Regions from separate parts of the Thermoclostridium stercorarium subsp. stercorarium DSM 8532 genome, predicted to be linked through region 2. Evidence: a T-box and tRNA genes for the amino acid it is inferred to sense, from the RefSeq annotation. Region 2 holds a T-box; the other regions hold tRNA genes.
The links. A T-box is a leader RNA that pairs with one kind of tRNA and senses whether it is charged. The one in region 2 lies ahead of aspS (aspartate--tRNA ligase), so its partner is inferred to be a tRNA-Asp.
Positions count from the first base shown of each region.

Region 1 (3,282 bases), 650 kb from region 2:
GTGCCGTTTAAAAGCGAAAGCATAAGAAATTCCCTTGTCGAAACCGAGGACACAGTGCTATATGAACAGTTGAGGATGTTTTGACCGGGTTTTGCAAAAAATTTCTGATATTTATTAATGGTTCGTTGTAAAATTAAATGCAACAGTAAAATGAAATAAAAAATTGACAACCATAGTGAGAAATCATGTATGATTTAGGTGTCCAATCCAAACATACAGGAGGTTCTCAACTATGGCTGTACAATATAAGTCTACCACAACTGAGCATAAGTTTAAACACTTAAGTGTTTATGAAAGAGGGCAGATTGCAGCTCTTTTAAAAGAAGGAAAGAGTCAACGTTATATTGCTAATAAACTAGGTCGCTCGCCAAGTACAATTAGCCGTGAAATTAAAAGAGGGACAACAATGCAGATGAGAACTGATTTATCGACATACAAAGTATATTTTCCTGAAACAGGGCAGGCAGTTTATGAGAAAAATCGTATGAATTGCGGAGCAAAGCGTAAATTGGCTCAAGTTGAAGATTTTCTTAAGTTTGCAGAAGATAAGATACTACGCGAAAAATGGTCTCCAGATGCAGTTGTTGGTTTATGTAGGAGAGACCCCAAGTGGCAAAATTCTACTATTGTATGTACCAAAACACTGTATAATTATATAGACCTGGGACTCATAAAAGTACGAAATATAGATTTAAATCTTAAACTACGTTTAAAATCTAAAATAAAAAGGATACGTCAAAACAAACGGGTTGTAGGGAAAAGCATTGATCAAAGGCCGGAAGAAGTACAATCACGTCAAACCTTTGGGCATTGGGAAATTGATACGGTAACAGGCAAAAAGTCTAACGATTCAGTAATTTTAACCTTAACTGAACGAAAAACCCGCTACGAGTTATTGTTTCTTTTGGACGCAAAAGACAGTAATACTGTTAACGAGGCACTTTCAGAACTTAAGAATTGTTATGGTAAGGATGTTTCAAATGTATTTCGCACTATAACGGCAGACAATGGTTCTGAATTTAGTAGACTATCCGAAATGTTACAAGGGCTAGGAATTGAAGCTTATTTCACTCATCCTTATTCCTCATGGGAGAGAGGAACTAATGAACGTCATAATGGACTTATTAGGCGTTTTATTCCTAAAGGAAAGGCTATAAAAGATTTTTCTGAAGAAACGATAAAACGGATACAACAATGGTTAAACAGCCTTCCACGAAGGATATTAGGTTACAAAACACCTGAAGAATGTTTTAATGAAGAGATACATAACCTGGTAAACAAAAATATATCAGCAATAGTCTGAGCCCTTCATCCAAGATATTTTAAAGCTCATTTGAGGGTAGTCAAGGGTAAAGACTTTGTCTTATCTATCGATAACCCTTGACTACCCTCTGCACTCGCTCAAGATAGTAGTTAAGAAGGGCTAAAAGATGATGTTGTACTTTAACACCTAAAATTATGGATGATTTCCACTATAGGTGTTGCATTTAATATTGCAATTTACAGATATTTATTAATAAAAAAACTTTTAATAACGACTTGACAAGAAGCAAATAATTTTGTATACTGAAAAAGCCGCGAGACGATAGCGGATAGCGAAAGACGAAACGGGCGCATAGCTCAGCTGGGAGAGCACCTGCCTTACAAGCAGGGGGTCATAGGTTCGAGCCCTATTGTGCCCACCACATTGAAAATAAAGAGATTACATGGCCCGATAGTTCAGCCGGTTAGAACGCTAGCCTGTCACGCTAGAGGTCGAGGGTTCGAGTCCCTTTCGGGTCGCCATACGCCCAGATAGCTCAGTCGGTAGAGCAGGGGACTGAAAATCCCCGTGTCGGTGGTTCGATTCCGCCTCTGGGCACCAGAATAGAGGCGAACAACCTCTATACTGTGCGGGATTAACTCAGTGGTAGAGTGTCACCTTGCCAAGGTGAAAGTCGCGAGTTCGAATCTCGTATCCCGCTCCAGTAAAACAACAAAGAATATAGAGGGAATATATATTCTTTGTTGTATCTTATTTGGCGCCATAGCCAAGTGGTAAGGCAGAGGTCTGCAAAACCTTTATTCCCCAGTTCGAATCTGGGTGGCGCCTCCAGTACCCACAGAAGAAAAACTTCTGTGGGTTTTTTATTTGTGCTTGGCTGAATTATGTTAAGTATTAAGTCAGTAAGCCTTTCGGATTACGTAGTCAGGTAAAGGGTTTACGGACATGGAAATTCAGACAAAACGGCATCCAAAGCCGGTTTGTCTGGACTGTTACAGACTTATATCTTCTCTGTCGAAGCCCTTGTATGAGAACCGGGTGAACAGGGCTTCGGTTTCACAGTTTCTGCCGTTTCCTGTTGCGTATAAGGCGTAGAAAACGCCGGTAAAACCTAATTCATGGGCCTCTGTGGAAACATGGCGGGTCAGGCCTTTGCCAAGGTATATTTCGGCGCCGTTTACTACTGCATACACTCTGTATTCAAGTTTATCCGCAATGACCCGGATAGTTATTCTGTCAATATCGAGAGGCACACGTGCCGCCTCATGATTAATCTCACCTACAACCTTGCGGAAGAACAGATAATTTTCGTTGTTCACCCTGCTTATATAAACATCCATATGGGCGTCGCATTTGTAATAGATAGTGAATCCCGCTTCCTCATAATTGAGCTTGGGCGAAAATATCATGTCCACCTCAACCCGGTTGGAAAGATCCCGCTGCCTGATGCCAAGAAAAGCCGGATTTCCGATGTCTGACAAAGTGTAGGAATTTCCCCTCAGAATAAGGCCGTTGGGACCGGCTTCGCAGGCTCCTTCCTGCGGATTACGCAAATGAACCCAGTTGAAGTCAATTCCTGAAGTGAAGTCTGTTTCATAGTCGGTACTCAGCGTTTGGACGGCAGAGCCGGGGCCTTCCATGACAAGTTTAATGGCTTCGCCGTTATTTATAACAGGCCAGCCGTCACGCCATGACACGGGTGCCAGGAAAGTTTCGCGGCCCAGGTGGTGGAAATACTGATGTGTCTGGCGGTAACCCAAAAACACCGCCCACCAGTTTCCGTCATTGTCTTCGATTAAATCTGCGTGTCCGGTAGCCTGGATTATATCCCCTTTGCGATGTCGATGGGTCAGTATGGGATTAAAAGGGCACGGTTCGTATTTTCCGTAAAGCTCGCGGCTTCTTGCGATTGTAACCATATGGCCTAGTTCGGTTCCGCCTTCGGCAATCATCTGGTAGTACCAGCCGCCGATTTTATAGATATGAGGGCCTTCGGGGGCGCTTTCTCCCGTTCCGCC
Region 1 covers NC_020134.1:2,751,942-2,755,223, reverse strand. The annotation lists gene CST_RS11955 (putative DNA modification/repair radical SAM protein) at 1-84, shown strand, start outside; gene CST_RS11950 (IS30-like element ISCth3 family transposase) at 233-1,303, shown strand; tRNA gene CST_RS11945 (tRNA-Val) at 1,610-1,685, shown strand; tRNA gene CST_RS11940 (tRNA-Asp) at 1,709-1,785, shown strand; tRNA gene CST_RS11935 (tRNA-Phe) at 1,789-1,864, shown strand; tRNA gene CST_RS11930 (tRNA-Gly) at 1,893-1,967, shown strand; tRNA gene CST_RS11925 (tRNA-Cys) at 2,021-2,095, shown strand; gene CST_RS11920 (glycoside hydrolase family 43 protein) at 2,257-3,282, opposite strand, start outside.
Region 1: it has a tRNA-Asp gene. The T-box ahead of aspS (aspartate--tRNA ligase) is inferred to sense a tRNA for this amino acid. The anticodon was not compared.

Region 2 (3,282 bases):
TCTCCTCATCGTAACCAGCAATCTCAAAGGCCTTTACCATGATATCCAGGTCATGGTTACGGACTGCGCCTGAAGAGAGCTCAACACCGTTGCAGACGATATCATACTGGTAAGCCAGAATATCCAGAGGATCCTTGGTAATAAGCGCCTCCAGCCCACCCTGCGGCATGGAGAAGGGGTTATGGGTAAATTTTATTTTTCCGGTTTCTTCATCTATTTCATACATCGGAAAATCATTGACATAGCAAAAGCGGTAAGCCTTCTTCTCACAGAGGTCAAGGCGCTTGCCCAGCTCATCGCGGATTAGCCCCGCGTATTTGCAGGCAAGTTTTTCCCTGTCAGCAATAAAGAATATTACATCGCCCGGAATAAGGCCGGCAATCTGCGCCAGCTCCCCTTTTATTTCTTCGGGGATGTATTTGTCAATGGGACCTTTATAGGTCATGTCCTCCTGGACCTCAAGGTAGCCAAGCCCGCCCATGCCGATGGACAGTGCATAATCCAGCAATTTTTCATGGAAACCCTTGGACATCTCGGCATGAACCTTGATGGCCCTGACCGTCTTATTCCGGAAGGGTTTAAATGCGCATTTCTGGAAAAAATCAGTCACATCAATGATACGCAGAGGATTGCGCAGGTCCGGTTTATCCGTACCAAACTCCAGCATGGCCTGCTTGTAGCTGAACACTGGGAACGGTGCCTCGGTGATTTCATAACCTTCAGGAGCGAACTTCTTAAATGTCGCAGTCAGTATCTCCTCACCCACGCGGAAAACATCCTCCTGGGTGGCAAAGCTCATTTCAAAATCAAGCTGATAGAACTCGCCCGGAGAGCGGTCAGCCCGCGCATCCTCGTCACGGAAACAGGGGGCGATCTGGAAATATCTGTCAAATCCTGAGACCATTAATAACTGCTTATATATCTGGGGTGCCTGTGGCAGTGCATAGAATTTCCCTTTATGTTTTCTTGACGGAACGATATAATCCCTTGCTCCTTCGGGAGAGGATGCCGACAGAATCGGCGTCTGGATTTCAACAAAGCCCATCTCGGTCATCTTCTGCCTCAAAAAGTTGATAACCTGGGCACGGAACAGAATATTTTCCTTTACCTTCCGGTTTCTTAAATCAAGATAACGGTATTTTAAGCGCACTTCCTCACGTATTTCTTTCGACGCGGAAATTTCAAACGGCAGCTCCTTATAAACCCTGCCCAAAACCGTGACCTTTTGTGCCACGAGCTCAATCGTACCGGTGGGAATCTTGGGATTGTACGTTTCTTCATCCCGTTTTTCCACCACACCTTCAATTGATAAGCATTCCTCTTTTCTGATACCTTTTGGAAGTTCCATGTTTCTGAATACAACCTGCATGACGCCGTACATGTCCCTGAGGTCAATAAAAGATACGCCGCCGTGGTCCCGGATGTTCTCCACCCAGCCGGCAATTTTAATGACGGAGCCTATATCTTCTTCGGTGATTTGATTCATTGTCCTTGTACGATAAATCTCTGACATAAGAAGCTCCCTCCCCATCTTTTATCTGATTTTCCGCTTCGGGAGAACAGCCCATAAATATGAAAAAGCTGCTCGCCCGAAATAGAAATTTCAGGGCGAACAGCACTATCATTGTCCGCGGTACCACCTGAATTACTGTACCCCTTTGTACAGTCACTCCTTAGTGTTTGCCGTTGTAACGTACGGCTTACGTCGCACCTACTCGTCATATACAAATATGACTTTCAGATTGAAGCTGGTGAAGTGTTATTCGCATGAATTCACTTTACGGGGTTCTCACCATTCCCCGCTCACTGTAAACGATAATTCATGCTACTTCTCTTCGTCATCGCTTTTCCGTTTATTTTATTTTGGCGAATATTTTAATATATATCAACTTGTCCTGTCAAGGGGAATTTTATCTGTAAATGCAACCATAAATTGCATTAATTGTTTCTAACCGGAAGCCCCCAAGAATTAGCCCGCGTTCATCCGGCGGGCTTTGTCCTGGACATAACTTTTAAATGCATTATTAAAGCCTTCCTTGAAACACCGGGAATTTTTCCTTCAATCCCAGAGATTTTATTATACAAACGACACCAGCTCATGGATTAATTCCCAGTTAAATAACTACTCACAAATATTATTTAAATTTTCTTTTTTTGCTGTAACGAATCACTCCTGAAACAGATATATTTTGGGGAAGTGATTTCGTTGATAAACAAGTAAACAGTGGCAATGTTTAAAACTCTGAAATGTTAATACTGGATTTTTATTATCTATGCTCAGACATAATTGAAAAATAACAAAACTTTTGCAGAGAGGGGATTTAAGGCAGTGGATAATCTTTATTTTTTGTTTTCCGGTATATCGCATAGAAAACCGGCATACGGAATTTGTAAACACGCATGATTATCACGGATGATCGTATTAGCGGCACAAGCTAATCCCCAGCCTCAGCTCGTAAAATTGTCTGACCCACGAGGGATAAGATTTATATTCCTCTGATTCGCTAATTGCTTCCAATGTCCGTTTCCCTACTCGCTTATCCATAATAGCGAATACACGAATTAGGTAATTTTCACTTTCAAGCGCTTCCTCAATGGAAAGTTGCAGAAAATCTGTTGCTGCCTTGAGAAAATCATAATCAGAAAGAGTTGCTTCCTGATTCCATTTTCTCTTAAGTTCCGGCGCATTATAATCCCATTCACCGGTTTCTTTCCAGCGATTATAAACATCATGTTCCTGCTTGTACGCTGCCGTCCAGGAAAATATAACCAATTCCTTTCCATCAAGCCGGATTGATGCACGCCCATAAGAATTATGGACTTTGTGATATCGTGTCAGAAAATAAGTAATTCTATATTTCAGCGGCTCGCAAAGAAGCTCTGTCAGTTGCTTTTTCAAACCCGACCATGACTTATAGTGCTTCATATTAACCCCCGTATATCAGCTTCCTTAATTTTTAACTTCCTCAAGCAGTAACTTCCTTTATAATTTGATATGGCAGTATTTCCATGGTATATCCCAAGTTTATAGGCAAATCAATCCTGTTGCTTTTCTCTTCTGCTTTCCGTTTAAAATTTTTCCGCAGAAAAAAATCATATTATGTTTTGAATGCCACTCCGAATGCCCAGATTTGAAAACATCAATTCCACTTTGTAAACTATTGTGCAAAATTCAAAATAACTTTTGTGATATTAACTGAAAAAGTGATATTGGAATTAATTACTCTTCCAACATATTCTTGCATACTGAAGTGATCTCTGATATTCCACTCCTTTTCCAAA
Region 2 covers NC_020134.1:2,106,417-2,109,698, forward strand. The annotation lists gene aspS (aspartate--tRNA ligase) at 1-1,513, opposite strand, end outside; T-box leader at 1,602-1,851, opposite strand; gene CST_RS08990 (SF0329 family protein) at 2,423-2,926, opposite strand; gene CST_RS08995 (hypothetical protein) at 3,221-3,282, opposite strand, start outside.

Region 3 (3,282 bases), 750 kb from region 2:
TGAGATACTTGGAGATGCGGATACGACGGACGTTGAAGCACTTTCAATCTTGAAAGCATATAAAATACCCGTCGAGTTTCCAGATGAGGTTTTACAGGAAGCCAGAAGCATACCGCAGGAATTAACTCCCAAAGACTACGCCGGCAGACGGGATTTACGTAATTTAACAATGGTTACCATTGACGGCGAAGATGCAAGGGATTTGGATGATGCTGTTTCCCTTGAAATTACCGGGAACGGGAACTATCTCCTCGGTGTTCATATAGCAGACGTATCCCATTATGTCAAAGAAAACTCGCCACTGGACAAAGAAGCGTTAAAAAGGGGAACCAGCGTTTATTTCCCCGACAGGGTTATTCCTATGCTTCCAAAGGAGTTGTCAAACGGCATATGCAGCCTTAATCCCAAAGTTGACCGTCTTGCCTTTTCAGTTTTTATGGAAATTGACCCCTTAGGCCGTGTAATAAACCATGAGATCGTTGAAAGCGTAATTAACGTTAATGAACGGATGACATATACCGATGTGTATAAAATACTTGAAGAAAGGGATCAGGATTTAATTGAAAGATACAGGCCGCTGGTTCCGATGTTTGAAAAAATGAAGGAACTGGCCTTAATATTGATGAAAAGGCGCAGCCTGAGAGGTGCTATTGATTTTGACTTTGAAGAAACAAAGATTACCGTGGATGAAAACGGCAAGCCGGTAAATATAGGAAAATATGAAATTACAATTGCAAACAAGATAATCGAAGAATTCATGCTGCTGTGCAACGAAACGGTTTCCGAACATTTTTACTGGGCCGACATACCGTTTGTTTACCGTATTCACGAAGATCCCGATCCCGATAAGATCAAAAGGCTGAATGAGTTTTTGTTTAATTTCGGAGTCAGAATTAAAGGCAGCGGCCATGTGCATCCGAGAGCTTTGCAGGATGTTCTTGACAAAGTTAAAGGAACGCCGCAGGAAAGAATTATCAGTACAATGATGTTGAGAAGCTTACAGAAGGCAAAGTACAGCGATGAGCATACGTGGCATTTCGGCCTTGCCGCGGATTATTACTCCCATTTTACATCACCGATAAGAAGGTATCCTGATCTGATAATACACAGAATAATGAAGGAGTATCTGCACGGAAAATTCGACGAACAAAGAAACGAACATTACTCGGCTATTCTTCCTGATGTTACTAAACACTGTTCAGAAAGGGAAAGAAGCGCAGAGGAGGCCGAAAGGGAATATGAAGCGAAGCTGAAAGCCGTATATATGCAGGAGCATATAGGGGAAACCTTCACCGGAATTGTTTCGGGCATAACCTCATTTGGCATGTTTGTAGAGCTTGAGAATACCGTAGAAGGTTTGATACGGCTTACCAGCATGGACGATGATTTCTATGAGTATGATGAAAAAATGCAGGTTCTCATTGGAGTAAGGACAGGCAGGATATACCGTATAGGTGATACTGTCGAAGTTGTGGTTACAAATGCCGATCCGAAAACAAGACAGGTGGATTTTGTACTGACAGTGAACGCACGTGAGGCAGATCCTTACGCGGAAGATTCAAATGGCAATGGCATGAAAAAACGGGGCAAGTCAGGCAAAAAGAAAAAGAACACGGATAATAAAGTTTTGGAACACATAAACGGGAAAAAGAAAAAACGAAAGAAATAAGAATGCAGCCTCTCTTCAGCTTTGGGCTGCATTTGTTTTTCCAATTAGCATTTATTTGTTGTAACAAAAATATCATAAAATTTATGCTTGACTTTTATAGCGTCAGCAGTTAAAATAATATTCGTCAGTCTTCTGGGGCCCATTGGTCAAGTGGTTAAGACATCGCCCTTTCACGGCGGTAACGGGGGTTCGAGTCCCCCATGGGTCACCATTTTAAAACTGGCCCAGTAGTTCAGCCGGTTAGAACGCTAGCCTGTCACGCTAGAGGTCGAGGGTTCGAGTCCCTTCTGGGTCGCCATTTAGTGATATGCTGGTGTAGCTCAGCCGGTAGAGCAGCTGACTTGTAATCAGCAGGTCGGGGGTTCGAGTCCGCCCACCAGCTCCAAATAAAACCCGCTAACAGCAAAGGTTAGCGGGTTTTGTTGTTTAGAAGCGAATTGAATGTTAATTAAGTTGTTTACCTTTTGCCTACTATAGATATAATTTTGCAAAACTTTTAAGGTTGGTATTATATTAATAACAGCTGAAAGAGATCTAATCCGGAGTTTTCAGCCACACCATAAGATGTTGCGGCTATTGTTTACAGAAATAAATTCAAATTCATGCTGCGACAAGTTAAAAATACCCCGGGCGTTATTCATTTATAAGCATAAATTGAAATAGAAAAAATATATGGTAAATTGATTTATGGAATAATTCTGTCGATGGCCAGTAGCTTATAAAAGCAAGGGATCGGCAGATGTAAAAATCGAGCAGTATCAAATATTTACGGGTTTTAATGCTTAAAAACTTGTAAACTGCAATTTTATAAAAGCGGCTTTTTATGCCAGGTTTTAGGGTTTGAAGTTTACCTATAAGGAATTGAAACTCACCGTTTTTAGCGAAGGCTTGTCTTTCCAAAAAAGATTTAAGTTTACCTGTAAGGAATTAAAACAATCCTAGCTGGCCATATTCATTATATCCACAACGGTTTTAAAGTTTACCTATAAGGATTGAAAGGTGCGAAAGTAACGCCTGACGCCGGCGGCGGTTGGTTAGAAGTTTTTACCTGCAAAGATTGAAATGCCCTATGTTTTTGAGTTTACCTATGAGGAGTTGAAACTGTCTCTTTTTTATTTGTTCTGAGAATCTTAATGCATGCAATTTAAAACTATATGTTTGAGTCTGTCTGGATAGTGTCTTGTCAAGTGGTGTAAAATGATTTCTACTTTATCATTTTTTCACCTCATTTATGTAATAAAGCTACTGGCGTCAATGTAAATTCATTTATCGATGTAATCTTTGACATTGATTCCAAACTGAAATAACGCCGCCCTACTTTCCATTCATCATTTTGTTCCATGAGCATTGCTCCTACCAATCGGATTACCGCCTCACGATTTGGAAATATGCAAACAACATCCGTTCGACGGCGAATTTCACGGTTAAGTCTCTCCAGCGGATTGGTAGAGTGTATCTGTGCCCAATGCTCACGAGGAAAAGCCATATATGCCAGGATTTCTTCTTCTGCTTCTTCAAGAATTTTCATTGCTTTTGGAAAACGATTTTTAAGCTCATCTACTACATGCCTTAACTGTTCCCTCGCAGATTCCTGATCATTCTGGGCAAATATT
Region 3 covers NC_020134.1:1,357,684-1,360,965, forward strand. The annotation lists gene rnr (ribonuclease R) at 1-1,669, shown strand, start outside; tRNA gene CST_RS05900 (tRNA-Glu) at 1,806-1,880, shown strand; tRNA gene CST_RS05905 (tRNA-Asp) at 1,891-1,967, shown strand; tRNA gene CST_RS05910 (tRNA-Thr) at 1,979-2,054, shown strand; partial or broken gene CST_RS05915 (IS256-like element ISCth5 family transposase) at 2,895-3,282, opposite strand, start outside.
Region 3: it has a tRNA-Asp gene. The T-box ahead of aspS (aspartate--tRNA ligase) is inferred to sense a tRNA for this amino acid. The anticodon was not compared.